DNA from 3 places in the Chromohalobacter canadensis genome. Region 3 is predicted to be linked to each of the others. Evidence: predicted binding sites of a transcription regulator. Region 3 holds the regulator's gene; each other region holds the start of a gene.

The links. Region 3 encodes sigma-54, which starts transcription at its own class of promoters, with help from an activator protein. Its sites were predicted from a motif close to TGGCACNNNNNTTGCTNT; they were not measured.
Region 1: SR908_RS00430 (DUF3305 domain-containing protein) is a predicted target of sigma-54. The motif match lies at 3,066-3,083, and genes of this name have one in related genera.
Region 2: SR908_RS13260 (ANTAR domain-containing response regulator) is a predicted target of sigma-54. The motif match lies at 1,944-1,961, and genes of this name have one in related genera.

Annotation. Positions count from the first base shown of each region.
Region 1 is NZ_CP140151.1:90,650-95,659, reverse strand. Features, by position in the region: gene SR908_RS00445 (TorD/DmsD family molecular chaperone) at 1-130, opposite strand, end outside; gene SR908_RS00440 (4Fe-4S binding protein) at 133-1,791, opposite strand; gene SR908_RS00435 (DUF3306 domain-containing protein) at 1,986-2,585, opposite strand; gene SR908_RS00430 (DUF3305 domain-containing protein) at 2,590-3,015, opposite strand; gene SR908_RS00425 (formate dehydrogenase accessory sulfurtransferase FdhD) at 3,176-4,063, shown strand; gene SR908_RS00420 (helix-turn-helix transcriptional regulator) at 4,060-4,983, shown strand.
Region 2 is NZ_CP140151.1:2,831,561-2,836,570, reverse strand. Features, by position in the region: gene SR908_RS13270 (peptidoglycan DD-metalloendopeptidase family protein) at 1-24, shown strand, start outside; gene SR908_RS13265 (CmpA/NrtA family ABC transporter substrate-binding protein) at 107-1,321, opposite strand; gene SR908_RS13260 (ANTAR domain-containing response regulator) at 1,331-1,909, opposite strand; gene SR908_RS13255 (MFS transporter) at 2,275-3,630, shown strand; gene SR908_RS13250 (NCS1 family nucleobase:cation symporter-1) at 3,729-5,010, opposite strand, start outside.
Region 3 is NZ_CP140151.1:407,734-412,743, forward strand. Features, by position in the region: gene SR908_RS02020 (KdsC family phosphatase) at 1-231, shown strand, start outside; gene lptC (LPS export ABC transporter periplasmic protein LptC) at 240-827, shown strand; gene lptA (lipopolysaccharide transport periplasmic protein LptA) at 824-1,348, shown strand; gene lptB (LPS export ABC transporter ATP-binding protein) at 1,397-2,122, shown strand; gene SR908_RS02040 (RNA polymerase factor sigma-54) at 2,247-3,677, shown strand; gene hpf (ribosome hibernation-promoting factor, HPF/YfiA family) at 3,814-4,122, shown strand; gene ptsN (PTS IIA-like nitrogen regulatory protein PtsN) at 4,129-4,605, shown strand; gene rapZ (RNase adapter RapZ) at 4,647-5,010, shown strand, end outside.

The sequences.
Region 1 (5,010 bases), 320 kb from region 3:
GGGGTTCACGTACAAGACGCGCCAGCAATAGATAGACATCGGCGCGCAGGGCGTTGCGCTCCTCGAGTGCCGCGGAAAGCGACGCGGGCGTATCGGTCGAGTGCGTGTCGGTATGCTCGGATGTCGTCATGGTCATACCTTGAGCTGAGCGTTGGGGTCACGCGCCATGTCGTGCCAGATATCCTTGACGCGGCAGTCTTCGCACATTTCCAGGCGTTTGATGGCATCGCCGGCAAAATACGGGTGGTCGGCCAATTTCTGCTTGATCGAGGCGATGGTGCTGGCGGTGGCAAAGGGCTTGCCGCAGCTGATGCACTCGAAGGGCGGCTCCTCCTTGACCGTCGCGACGCGGTTGCGCGGCTCGGGAGCGGCCATGAAGCCGGGGTGCAACGCAATGACTTGCTCGGGACACGCGGTCTCGCACAACCCGCATTGCACGCAGGCACTTTCCTGAAAGTCGAGAGCCGGTGACTGCCCGGGACTGCTGAGGGCCTGGGTGGGGCAGACCGCCACGCAGGCCATGCACAGCGTGCAGTTGTCGGTGTCGATATCCAGCGTGCCGAAAGGCGCGCCTGCGGGCATGGCCACGCGCTCTTCACTGGGGGTGCCATGTGCCGCCAGGAAGTCGAGGATGGTGTTGAGGGCCTCGCGCTTTCCGTGTGGGCGCGCCGTCTCCAGGCGTTCGTCGAGGGGCGGCACGCTCGGGAGTGCATCGCGTATGGCGACATCGCCTGCATCGATCAGGTGCAGGCGCTGGGGGTCATGCCCCAGGGCCTCTAGCATGGTAATGGCCTGTGCATGCTGGTCGCGTACTAGATGCGCCAAGGACGGCGGCAAGGCGTCATGCATGACGATGCGTACTTCGGCGGCGCCACGGACGAGGGCGCCGAGCCAGTGGTCGAGCCCCGCCGCGCCGAGCTCTTCCAGCGGTACGTCGAGTACATGGCCTGCCGCTTCAGACGTTTCGCTGGCTTGGGTTTCCTGATCCAGGAAGCGCACGACCGCAGTGTCACCCCCTTCGGAATGGTATGTCGCGAGGAGACGCATGATGTAATCGTCCAGGCGCTCCGGCGTGGGCAAGGCATAGCGAATGGCCCCTGTGGGGCAGGCGCTGGTGCAGCTTCCCGCGCCATGGCAGCGAAACGGATCGACGACGATTTCCTGCTTGACGCTGGAGATGGCGTCGGCGGGGCATATGTCGAGGCAACGGGTACAGCCGCTTTGACCGCGACCCGCGTGGGCGCATAAATCACTGTCGATTTGAAAATAGCGCGGCTTTTCGAACTCGCCGATGCATTCCTGGAGTTCCTGCACGGCCTGTTCGAGGGGCGTCGCTTGTGTGACGCGGTGATACCCCGGCGGCGGCAATTCGTACTGCAATAGCGCTGGTGTGCCGAGGTCGAGCACGGCGTCGAAGTGGTCACGGCCGATCGTCGCCTTGGAGAGGAGCGGACCACCTTCGCCCGCGGTCATGTGAAAGGCGCCGAGATAGCCTTCCAAGTGCGGGGCATCGCAGGCGATGTAATGCGCATTGGTAAGGTCGGACGCCTCGTCACCATCGGCATGCGTCGCGACCAGTGTCACGCTGGCAAGCTCGCTGTCCGCGAGCTGCCGGCCTGCCTGACGAATCGCGTCTGCCGGGCCTACGATGGCGACATGGCCGTGGCTTACGTAGCTCACGGTGGGCGGAGCGAGGTTCTGCGGCCATGACACCTGCTGCAGGGCAGCCTCACGGGCGGCTACATTACGAGCGTCGCCATTTAGCGCGCGCGTATCGATGAACTGGGGCATGTCACCTCATCAACTTGTCGGTCTTGCCACGGGGCTTTGAATCTTGTGTGCCAATCGTGTGGCATCTCGTCTCGGTCTTTGCCGAGCTTTATATAGTGTTATGACTGCAGGTTAGATACCCGTTCTCGTCGTAACCGAAGGGCTCTCCGGGCAAGATACGGGAGTGCGCGGGCGATATTGGTGACCCCGGTGGGTCAAGTTGACGCACCCGAGCGATCCTGTGTGTCATTTGGCGCCTTTTCCGCATTCGATAGCTTGTCCTCGCTCGAGGCTACAGGGGCCGGCGACGCCGTAGGGTCGTCCTCTTCCGTTGCTTGGGCGACTTCTGCTTGATCAGGAGTGTCGTCGTCCTGCGCGGGCTCGAGAATCTTGTCGCGCTCTTGGCGTAACCATTGACGCATCCGCTCGCCGGTTTCGGGCGCCATCTGGGTGAGCTGCGAGTAATCGTCGTCGTAATCGTCGAGACCGTCGCGCACGTTGTAGTTGCCAACCTTGAACATGCGGCGCAGGGCGCGGCGTTTGAGGAATTCACCGACCCCGGGCAACATGAAGGCCCTGAAGTCGTCCCCGGCGCCCAGCGCGTCGGGATCGGGCAGTTGTTCGTCCAGCGGACGCTCGGGGTCATAGCCCGGAATCAAGGCGGCGGCGCGCGATGACGTTGCGTTCTCTTCGTTCGGGGAAGGCGCGTGTGTCTGTTCAGGTGAGGTCGTCGGTGTTTCTTCGCTCAGTGTCTCGAGCGATGACGCCTCGCCATGATCGCGTTTGCGCTGTGACCAGCGTTGCATGAAGCTCATGAAATCACTCCTGACTGGCGCGTCCGGCGCCTGCGCGTTTCTTCTTGCGGCCACCTTCGGCACGTTCGCCGTGACGCGCGAGGTAGGCCTCGATCCAAGCCTGTATCGCCAAGGGCATGGGGGCATCGAGGACCTGGGTGTCGCCGTCCATCCAGTTGGCCGCGACCTCCTGGCTTGCGGTCAGCTCGCGCGGGGCTGGGCCGTCGTCGGTTGCCTCGCAGCGCAAGAACAGGCGGGGGTGTTGGGAGTTCAGGTTGAAACGGTAGGCTGTACGTTCGGTGAGAAAGAGCGTCAGCGGCAGGGCGTGGGAGCCGCGATCATGGCATCCCATGTCTGCAATGTACCAGGCCAGGGACGTGAAGCCCTTGACCTCCTGGCGCTGAAACGCCAGCTCGAAGCTTAAGTGTCTCAGATTATCGTCGGCCGCCATGACGGTTGCCTCCCTGTGAGATGAAACATGGCACGCTGTGTCTTAATCATATAGCAAGCCGCGTGCCTGATAGCCTGGAAAATGCGTCATCGGCGGATATTTCCCTTGAGCATGCGTGTCGCGCTTTGGGTATCCTGTCGCCACAAGTAAGGAGGTGAGCATGTCCAACGTAGTGCTGAGCCAGGCGCGAATGCCAACCACGCTCGAGATCACGGTGACCGATGAGTACGGCCAAAGTCGCCAGCAGGCCATCGCCGCCGAACGCGCGTTGACCGTCTACTTGAACCGCCAGGAGATCGTCACTCTGATGACGCTGGGCGCCGAGCCGGAAGCGCTGGTGCTGGGGTATCTGCGCAACCAGGGCTTGCTGACGCGCGTGGAGGACGTCGAAGTCTTGCAGGTCGATTGGGAAGTGGAAGCGGCGGCCGTGGTGACGCGGGCCTTGCCCGAGGATCTCGATGCTCGCTTGGCACAGCGAACCGTGACCACGGGGTGTGGCCAAGGGACCGTCTTTGGACGTCTGCTCGACGCCACTGATCTGCGTCCGTTGCCGAGTACGCCATTGTCGCAGGCAGTGCTCTACCGTCTGCTCGACGAGCTGGGGCGCTTCAACGAGACCTATCGCAACGCTGGCGCCGTGCATGGCTGTGCCCTGTGCCGCCAGGATCGGGTGCTGGGGTTCGTGGAAGACGTGGGACGTCACAACGCGGTGGATACATTGGCCGGTCGCCAGTGGCTTTCCGCCTTGGGCGAAGGCGCGCCGGAGGATGCCGAGCTGGTTTCGGCCGATATCTTCTACACCACGGGACGACTGACCTCGGAAATGGTGCTCAAGGTCGCGCAGATGGGAATCAGCGTGCTGGTCTCGCGTTCGGGGATGACCCAGAAAGGGGTCGAGCTGGCCAAGCGCTTTGGCGTACTGCTGGTGGCACGTGCCAAGGGGCGGCATTTTCAGGTCGTCGACGAACAGGCGCGTCTGGTGCTGGATGCCATGCCCGTGCAGCGTCCCGGTGACAAGGCGGCTACGCGCCGTAAGGGCGAGGCATGAGTGATACGTCTTCGACCTCACCGTTTCTCAACGTCCATCAAGTTGCCGAGCTTCTACATCTCAATGAAAAGAAGATCTATCAGCTCGCCAGCGATGGGGCGATCCCGTCCACCAAGGTGACCGGCAAGTGGTTGTTTCCGCGGCGCCTGGTCGAGCAATGGATCCTCGAGTCCTGCCATCACGGCGTGTTGGCCGATCGCTTGATGGTCACCGGGAGCGATGACCCATTGCTCTCGGCGTTGATCATGCGACTCAATCAGCAGCAGCAAGGGCATGCTTTCTATGGTTATAGCGTGACCGGGACGCAACTGGGTTTGTCGCTACTCTCGCAAGGCCGTGCCGATGTGTGTGCCATTCACTGGGGGCGGGCCGAGGAAAGCGAGTTGCGCCATCCCGCCTTGGTGAGAAGCCATAGCGGCTATCGTCATTGGGTGCTGGTACGTCTTTTCCGCCGCAGTCAGGGGTTGATCATTCGCGCGGAGGACCGACACCAGCCGCACGACCCTTCGGGGCTCTTCGGGGCCAATCGGCGTTGGGCGATCCGCCAGGAAGGAGCTGGCTCGCAGCGTTTTCTCAAGGAATGGCTGGCGGGGCATCAGTTGCGACTCGAGCAGCTCAACACCCAGGTCGTCGCGTATAGCGAGCGTGAAATCGCCTCGCTCATCGCGCGTCACGAAGCCGACATCGGTCCGGGGACGTTGTCGGCGGCCAATGAATTCGGCCTAGGCTTCATTCCCATCAGCGAGGAGGCGTTCGACCTGGTGACGCCGCGCAATGTGTACTTCAGATCACTGTTGCAGCAGATGTTCGATTATCTGCACAGCGCCGCCGGCTTATCCCTGGCCCAGTCACTGGGCGGCTACACCCTCGATGAATGTGGCACATTGTTGTGGCGAGGCGACGATGTACAACATACCTGACTGATTCGTAGGGAAAAAGATTATTGC
Region 2 (5,010 bases), 1.2 Mb from region 3:
AAGAAATCGGGCGACGAAGGCTAGGAAACGCCTAGTCGGGAGCCTCTCACAAATCGCCCCACCTTTCCGGTGGGGCGATTTGCGTTTGGGTCTTCTTCAGCCTCGTTCAGCCTTGGCCCGAAAAACGCCCGCCACCCAGCAGCTGATCACCCCCCATGGCGATGTCCCCACGGCGCCCTTCCAGCGCCCATTGCGACGCATGTTCGCCTTCGCTTTTAACATCGACAAGCGGGTAATTGAAGCCAAGGTCATCGGCCGCTTCGCGGAAAAGGTCCGGCCGCACGCAACGTGCCAGGCAATCCGCGAGCGCTGGCGCGGCGACATCCAAGTGCTGCCAACGCCGCATCTGGTCAGCGTACCAGCGTAGATGAGACCGCCAAGGGAAGTTCGCGGCATGGCGATGGAACACGCTCACGCCATGCGGCGCCGGCGTACCTTCCCCCGCCATGCTTTCCTCCACCACGGTGGGGGACACGTCCAGGTAGCCCTTTTCGCACATCAAGCGTGCCGCCTCGACACGCTGCGCCGAACCGTCCAGCCAGACGCAAGCCTCGAGTAGCGCGCGTAGCACCGCGCGGTGCGTTGCCGGATAGGCATCGGCCCATGCCTCGCGTACCGCGAAGACCTTTTCCTGCCCATGCTGCCAAATGGCGTGACTACCAATCAGCACACGACCACTTTCACGACGTGCCGCGAGCGTATTCCAGGGTTCGCCGACACAGTAGCCATCCAGCCATCCAGCCTCGAGTTGCTCCGCCACCAAGGGCGGGGGAACCACGCGCAATTCGAGATCACGGTCAGGGTCGACACCGCCGTCCGCAAGCCAATAGCGCAGCTGATAATGGTGCGAAGAAAAGGGATACACGCTAGCGAAACACAACGCCGGCTCGCCAGCGGCTCGCCGTTGGCGCACCACCGCCGCCAGTGCACGGGCGGAAATCGGTGCCTGCACCATGGCCTCGGGATCGGCTGCCTGCATGCTGGCATACAACGCGTTGGATACGGTGATGGCATTACCCCCGAGGTTCAGCGTCAGCGCCGAAAGCATCGGCGTAGGGCGTCCATCGAGTCCCAAGGTCGAGGCCAGTGGCATCAAAGGCAGCATCTGCGCACCATCGAGGAGCCCAAGTTGCATACTATCGCGCAAGCCGGCCCACGACGACTCGACTTGCAGTGTCACATCCAGCCCATGCGTCGCGAAGAAGCCGCGCTCTCGCGCCACCACCAGTGGCGCAGCATCGTTGAGCGGCAACATGCCCAGGGTCAGCGTATCGAGTTCCGGCGAAGGCCACGCATCTCGAGGCGTCTGGTGATCTTTCATCATTGTCTCCTACGACTCGAAGTCATCGCTGGCCAAGACGGCCTGAGCCACCTCGTGAATGGTCAGCCGACGATTCATGGCGTGCTTGCGTAGCCACTGATAAGCAGCGTCTTCACTGAATGCGTGCGTTTCCATCAATTGGCTCTTGGCACGTTCAATGGTGCGGCGCTGCGAGAGCGTGGTCTGCGTCTTGGTCAGCTCGCCCTTGAGAGCGCGATGTGCTTCGAAGCTGGCAATTGCCACATTGACCATCGAACGCACCAGCGCCGGCTGTACGTCCTCGACCACGTAGGCGCTGACGCCTGCACTCGTCGCTTCGCGCGTTAAGTCCGGCGTTTCTTCCTCGGCGAGCATGATCATCGGCTTGGGGAAGCGACGGCCCAGTTGGCCCATGTGCTCCAAGGTATCGCGACTGGGCAGCGCCGCATCGATGATCACCGCGTCTGGCTTGACGCGCGTCATGATGGCATAGAGGTCGTCATGCTCATCGGCACGTGTCACGACCTCGAACCCCGCGTCGCGCAACGCTTGCTCGAGTGCTCGCGAGCGTTCCGGACGAGCATCCACGATCAGCACCTTCACGGTCATGCGCTTTCCTCCCCCTAGGTGCTTGTCGAGTTGTAATGCAGGTTACATGCCAGGTAATGCCCTGCGGCAGCCCATGCCACACTGGGCTTGCACATAAGCGGTGCGCTGTTAATGCATTACAGCGGTGCGATAGCGCCTCAAATCGCACCAAAAGCATGCCCGCGAGCCGCTTTGGGTCGATAAGACGGGGCATTAACCCTTGCTCTTCTCCATTGGCATGCCTTTTGCTTTTTATAGGTCAGCCAGACGTGGACCAGGCTCGCCAAGTGAGTACGAGTGCGTCGAACCCAAGAACCCGGCCCTTCATGACGAAGGTCGCCGATGTCGCGTTCGATCTCCGCTACTCCAACGCTAGAGGATGAGCCATGGAAATCCGCAATAAAGCCAACAAGATACGGCTTTTCAGCCTCAAGACGCCACAGATGCGCGTCTTCCACATGTCGTGGTTCGCGTTCCACGTCTGCTTCTTCGGCTGGTTCGGCATCGCGCCTCTGATGGCCGTAGTGCGTGAAGACCTCGACCTGAGCAAAACCCAGATCGGCAACACCATCATCGCTTCGGTGGCCATTACCGTCCTGGTACGCTTGGTGATCGGGGTTCTCTGCGACAAGATCGGCCCCCGCAAGGCTTATACGTGGCTTTTATGCCTCGGCTCCCTGCCGGTAATGCTGATCGGCCTCGCCGACAACTTTGAAACCTTCCTTCTGGCGCGGCTGGCCATCGGCGCGATCGGCGCCTCCTTCGTCATCACCCAGTACCATTCCTCGATCATGTTTGCCCCCAACGTGGTTGGCACCGCCAACGCGACTACGGCGGGCTGGGGCAACCTGGGCGGCGGCACCACGCAGATCCTGATGCCCTTGGTCTTCGCCGGCGTCATGATGCTCGGCGTCAACGAGGCGCTCGGCTGGCGCCTGGCCATGGTCGTGCCCGGCATCGTCCTGTTCGCGACCGGTATCGCCTACTACTTCTTTACGCAGGACGCACCGAACGGCAACTTCGACGAGCTACGGGCGCGCGGAGAGCTCCCTTATGCCGAGAAGGAGCACGGCATGGCGCAAAGCTTTGGCGCCGCCATGAAAGATATACGCGTCTGGGCGCTGTTCATCGTCTACGCAGCCTGCTTCGGCGTCGAGCTGACCATCAACAATATCGCCGCCATTTACTTCTTCGATAACTTCGAGCTCGATCTGGCTACTGCCGGGCTCATTGCCGGGCTCTTTGGGCTAATGAATCTGTTCGCCCGCACTCTCGGCGGTATCTTCTCGGATCTTTTCGCCCGTCACGGTGGCCTCAAGGGGCGCGTGCGCTGGCTGTTCATCGCCATGCTCTGCGAAGGTGTCGCCCTGATGGGCTTCGCCCAGATGCAGACACTGGCGCTCGCCATCGGCATCATGCTGGTCTTCAGCCTCTTCACGCAAATGGCCGAAGGTGCCACCTTCGGGGTCGTGCCTTTCATCAACAAGAAAGCTCTAGGCGCTGTTGCCGGCATTGTCGGCGCGGGCGGCAACGCCGGTGCCGTCGGCGCTGGTTTTCTATTCCGCAGCGAATCGCTTTCCTATCAGCAAGGCCTTTTCTTCCTCGGCGTTGCGGTGATACTCGCCTCCTTTTGCACCCTGCTCGTCCGCTTCTCGCCGCAGGTCCTCGCCGAGGAAGACGCCGCCTATCGTGACGCCGCAGCAGGCAACGCACCCCCTGTCGATGCCATTGCAGCGCGTTAACCCCATCCCCTTATGAATCCACGAAAAAGCCACCGCTCTTGGGCGGTGGCTTGCTTATAGGGAACAGAGCATCACGATTACCACATCGCGCCTCTTGCTCAGGTGCCCACTTTGTCGGTCACGTCATCATCCTGGCTCACTGGCTTGGTAAGCCGGAGGCTCGCCACATAATAGATCACCGCCCCCAACGCCGAGCCGGTGAACCAGCCATAGTCGTAAAACCATGTCCAGGTACCGGTCACAAGCGAGAACACCGTCAACAATACGGGAATGAAGAAGGCGATAAAGCCAGCCGGATTGTAGGCAAGATATGCGGCACCGTCCTTGTACAGACTGGCGACGTCGAGTTGCTGATGCTTGATCAGGAAATAGTCGACGACCATGATCCCAGCGATCGGCCCCAGCAGGCTCGAATAGCCCAACAGCCAGTTTGAATAGAGGCTCTCGAGGGTCACGTCGGAAACGATCACACCGGCTTTCTGCAGCAGGTCATAACCCATCAGCAGAACACCGACCAGCCCCGTCATCAATGTGCCGCGCGTCTGGTTGATCAGCTTGGGCGCGATATTCTGGAAATCATTGGTCGGCGATACGATGTTACCAGCGGTATTGGTCGAGATCGTCGCGATGATGATCAGCACCATGGCGATGACTACCCAAAAGGGGTTATCGATACGCCCGATCAAGTTCACCGGATCGGCAATCGTTTCACCCACCAGCGACGCCGATGCCGCCGTCATGACGACGCCGAGCGAGGCAAAGAAGAACATGGTTAAGGGAAGGCCGATAATCTGGCCAACGATCTGGTCCTTCTGACTCTTGGCGAAACGGCTGAAGTCGGGAATATTAAGCGACAGCGTGGCCCAGAAACCTACCATAGCCGTCAGCCCCGCGAAGAAATAACCATAGACGGGAGCACCCTCGGGACGCGACGGCGGCTGGCTCAACAGCTCGGTCATCGATACGTGCGGCATGGCCCAGACCATCAAGCCCACGGCGACCGCCAACAACAGCGGCGCCGAGAGAGTTTCCAACCACTTGATCGACTCGGCACCGCGGATCACTACATAGAGATTCATGGCACCGAACAGGAAGAAGCCGATCACCTCGCCGACCCCTTCCAGTGCGCGCCAGGGTGGAAAGACCGCCGACAGCAATAGATGAATCGCCAGCCCACCGAACATCGTCTGGATGCCGAACCAACCGCACCCGACCAACGCCCTGATCAGGCAGGGAACGTTGGAGCCGCGAATACCGAACGACGAGCGCAATACCACCGGAAACGGAATGCCGTATTTAGTGCCTGGGAAGGCATTCAGCGTCAAGGGCACCAGGATCACGATATTGGCGATCAGGATCGTGACCAACGCCTCGCTCACC
Region 3 (5,010 bases):
CTGGACGCGGTCGCCTATTGTGGCGACGACTTGCCCGATCTGGCCGCGATTCGCGCTGCGGGACTCGGCCTGAGCGTGAACAATGCACCGGAATATGTCCGTGTGCACGCCGACTGGATTCCTGAGCGCTCGGGCGGCCAAGGTGCAGTACGCGAGATCTGCGACGCCCTGCTGAGCTGCCAGGGACGGTGGGATGCTTGTCTCGCGCCCTATCTCGATGGCCAAGGATGAAGCGCGTCATGCCGACTTTTCTGTCTTCTCGCAAATGGGCCCGCGTAGGGCTACTGCTCGTACTCGTCGCCCTGGGCATCGGCCTCGCCATCGTCGAACAACGTGATTCTTCTTCACCTGGCCCGGTCCCCAGCGATGACGCGGGCGAGCCCGATTACTACCTCGAAGGCGTCACCATGACGCGCTTCAACGCACAAGGCATTCCCCATCAAACGCTTAAATCGCCGCGCCTCGTGCATACCCCCGTCGACGACATCATTCGTGCTGACTCACCGACAGCCAAAGTGCGCGACGAAGCAGGACGTAAGTGGGACATCTCCGGCGACAAAGGAAGCCTGGGACCGCAACGCGATCTGCTCACACTGACCGGGAACGCCCAGCTCCTACAACCCGAACAGGGCTGGCGCCTCGACACCGACGTGCTGTACTACCAGTCCAGCGATGGCCACGCCTGGAGTGACACCGAGGCCGTGTTGCGGCAGCATGAGCAACGCGTGCGCGGCAATCGCTTCGATGCCTGGATCGACACCGATCAAGCGCGCCTAAGCGGTGATGTGCGAGGCCACCATCCACAGCCTGCCGAGGACGAATCATGATGACACGACCATTGACGACGGCACTGGCATGCGCCGCGCTGGGACTCACCAGCCACGCAGCACTAGCGCTGGAAAGCGATGCCAGCCAGCCTATCGAGATCGCCGCCGAGCAGTTGGATCTCGACGACAACGCCGGCACCGCGGTCTACACCGGTGATGTCGACATGCAACAAGGCAGCATGCAGCTGACGGCCGCGCGCGTGGAAATCGAACGCGACGCGCAGGGTGAAGTCTCCACGGTCACCGCACATGGCGGCGGTGGCGAGCGCGCCTATCTCGAACAACAGCCGGCACCGGACGAACCGGTGGCCAAGGGCTGGGGCGATACGGTGATCTATCATGCCGCCGAGCGTCGCGTGGAGCTCATCGACAATGCCGAGCTGCACCAGGCCCGGGATACCTTCAATGGTGCCTATGTCGAATACTTCCTCGATCGCCGCCAGGTTCAGGCTCGCTCCGCCGATGATGGCGATGGCGATCAGCGCGTTCGCATGACGCTAACGCCCCGCGACAGCGAGTAGTGACGTGCCTCGTGATTCACTCCCCCCGTTAGGTAGGACCCGACGCCCATGAAGACCCTGAGTGCCGCCAACCTCGCCAAGAGCTACAAAGGCCGCCGCGTGGTACATGACATCAGCCTGACCATACGTCAGGGCAGCATTGTCGGCCTGCTCGGCCCTAATGGCGCCGGCAAGACCACCTCGTTCTACATGATTGTCGGGCTGGTAGGCGCCGATGCCGGCAGCGTGCACATCGACGAACGCAACCTCTCGCATTCCGCCATGCACGAACGCGCCCGCGCCGGTATCGGTTATCTTCCCCAGGAAGCCTCGATCTTTCGCAAGCTTTCGGTCGCCGACAACATCATGGCGATTCTCGAGACGCGCCGCGATCTCGACAAGGCTGCACGCAAGGCGCAACTCGAACGCCTCCTTGAGGAGTTTCACGTCACCCATATTCGTGACAACCCCGGCATGAGCCTGTCCGGGGGCGAACGTCGTCGCGTGGAAATCGCCCGCGCCCTGGCCACCGAACCCGCCTTCATCCTCCTCGACGAACCCTTCGCCGGAGTCGACCCAATCTCCGTTGGCGAGATCAAGAGCATCATCCGGCAATTGCGTGATCGTGATATTGGCGTCTTGATCACCGACCACAACGTACGTGAAACCCTGGATATCTGTGACAACGCCTATATCGTCGGCGACGGTCAGATCATCGCCGAAGGACATGCCGAGGCCATACTCGCCAACCAGAAAGTACGCGACGTCTATCTCGGCCATGAGTTTCGATTGTAAACGCAAACTACTGGAACCGCCGCGTGCTTATATAAATGGCATGATTGTTGCTTCCATTCTTGCAAGTAGCGTCGTCGCGAGATAACGTACGGGCACCGTTTCAGGAAGCGATGATCGATTTTCCATGTCCATGAAACCCACCTTGCAGCTTCGCGTCGGCACACAGCTGACGATGACGCCCCAGTTACAGCAAGCCATTCAGCTCTTGCAGCTTTCTACGCTGGATTTGCGACAGGAGATCCAGCAAGCCTTGGATTCCAACCCCATGCTGGAGCTCGAAGACGACTTCGAAGAACGCGAGGTCAGCGAGACGCAGGAGGAGGATGACTGGACGAACGACATCCCCGAGAACTTGTCGCTGGATAGCGAATGGAGTGATACCTACCAGGACACAGGCCCCTCACTGACGGGAGGCGGAGGCAGCGAGGAAGGCCCTGATATAGAGCGAAATACGGCGCATACCAGTCTTCACGACCATCTGGCCTGGCAACTCGCCATGGCCGATATGACACCGCGCGAACGTGATATTGCCGAAAGCCTGATCGATGCCATGGGGGCCGACGGCTACCTCACCCTGCCCCTCGACGAGCTTGTCGACGGTTTGCGCGGCCAAGGCCTTTCGGGGCTCAAGGTGGGCGATGTCGAACACGTCATGATGCGTGTACAGCAGTTCGATCCCACCGGAGTCGGCGCCCGCGATCTACGCGAGTGCCTGTTGCTACAGCTCGGCGCCCTCCCTGAAAACATGCCGCTGCTAACCCAGGCCAAGCGGTTAGTACGCCAGTTCCTCGAATCTCTCGCCGGCAACGACCGTAAATTGCTCAAGCGACGTTTGCGCCTCGACGAGGAAGAACTCGATCACGTCATTACCCTCATCCGGTCGCTCGATCCGCGCCCCGGCCTCGCCTTCGAGGATAGCAGCAACGATTATGTCATCCCCGATCTCGTCGCACGGCGGATCCGACAGGAATGGCGCATTGAGCTCAATCCCGAAGCCTTGCCCCGCGTGCGCATCCAGCCGGATTACGCCGCGCTCATCAAGCGTGCCGACAAGAGCGACGATAACACCTTCCTCAAGCAGCACCTGCAAGAAGCCAAATGGCTGCTCAAGAGCCTTTCGAGCCGTAACGATACCTTGCTGCGCGTGGGCCAGGAGATCATGGCGCGCCAGCTCGATTTCCTCGAACGCGGCGAGGAAGCCATGAAACCGTTGATCCTGGCGGATATCGCCGGGGCGGTAGACATGCACGAGTCGACTATCTCCCGCGTGACCACGCAGAAATTCATCCATACCCCGCGCGGCGTCTTTGAACTCAAGTATTTCTTTTCCAGCCATGTCGGGGGGCAAGGCGAAACCGACGCCCATTCCAGCACCGCGATTCGTGCACGCTTGAAGAAATTGATCGGCGACGAGCCGCCACGCAAGCCTCTATCCGATAGCAAGCTCGTCGACCTGCTGGCCCAGGACGGTATTCCGGTCGCACGACGCACCGTCGCCAAGTACCGCGAAGCGTTGGGCATCCCCTCCTCCAGCGAGCGCAAGCGACTCACCTGAACGTGGGCGGATTGCACGTGTCGGCCACGCTGCGTAGACTCGCCGCGGCCTTCGTTATCCAGCGCTTGTCTAGGGCTATGCAGCGCTCTAAAAAGGGTTACAATCGAAGTGCCAACCGATGGAATAGGAGCGTGCCATGCAAGCCAATATCACCGGTCATCACATCGAACTGACCGATGCTCTACGCGACTACGTCAATGAAAAGCTCGCGCGTCTGGAACGCCACTATGACAACATCACCACCGTCCAGGTCACGTTATCCATCGAGAAGGAACGTCACCTGGCTGCATGCACGCTTCATGCCGCAGGCGCGGACCTGCACGCCGATACACAAAGCGACGACATGTACGCCGCTATCGACGCCCTAACCGACAAGCTCGACCGTCAGCTCGTCAAACACAAGGAAAAGGTGCAGGCACGCGCTCAGGGCGCCGGTGCCCGTTAATTCGCCATGATATTGGAAAGCATCCTACCCCCCGAGCGCGCACTCTTCGGCGTTGCCGGGGGGAGCAAGAAGCGCGTGCTGGAATTTTTCAGCACCTTTATCGCACAGAATACCCCGAGCCTCGATAGCCAGGAAGTCTTCGGACGTCTGATTGGCCGCGAACGATTGGGCAGCACCGGTATCGGCAATGGCGTCGCTATCCCGCATGCGCGCAATCCGCATTGCAAGGAGCCGATTGCCGGCTTTCTACGCTTGCAGGAGCCCATCGACTTCGATGCCACCGATGGCGACCCCGTCGACTTGATCTTCGTCCTGCTGGTGCCAGAAGAAGCCGACGATGCGCATCTGTCGTTGCTTGCTCAGGTTGCCGCCATCATGAACGATAGCGCCATCCGCACCAAGCTGCGTCAGGCACAGACCCAGCGGCAGCTCTACGATACTTTGCTCGAGGCCATCCGCCAGCACGATACCAGCGCAAACTGACATCTGCGTAAACTGATACTCGCGCAATACAAGGGGTGCCCATGCAGCTCGTGATCATCAGCGGCCGTTCCGGCTCCGGCAAATCAATTGCCCTGCAGGCACTCGAGGATCTCGGCTACTACGCGATCGACAACCTGCCGGCCAGTCTCATGGCGCCCCTGATCGATGAGCTGCGTGAAGGCCCCCCGTCCCGCACGCATATCGCGGTCAGTATCGACGCGCGCAACCTTCCCGACGCCCTGAGACGCTTTCCGGTTCTGCTCGAAGAGATCCGCGCCCGGGGCATTCAGTGCCAGGTCGTCTATTTGACCGCCGACTCGCGCATACTGCTCGAGCGCTATTCGGCGACGCGACGTCGACATCCGCTGACGCGAACCAGCGAAATGACGCTTGCCGAGGCCATCG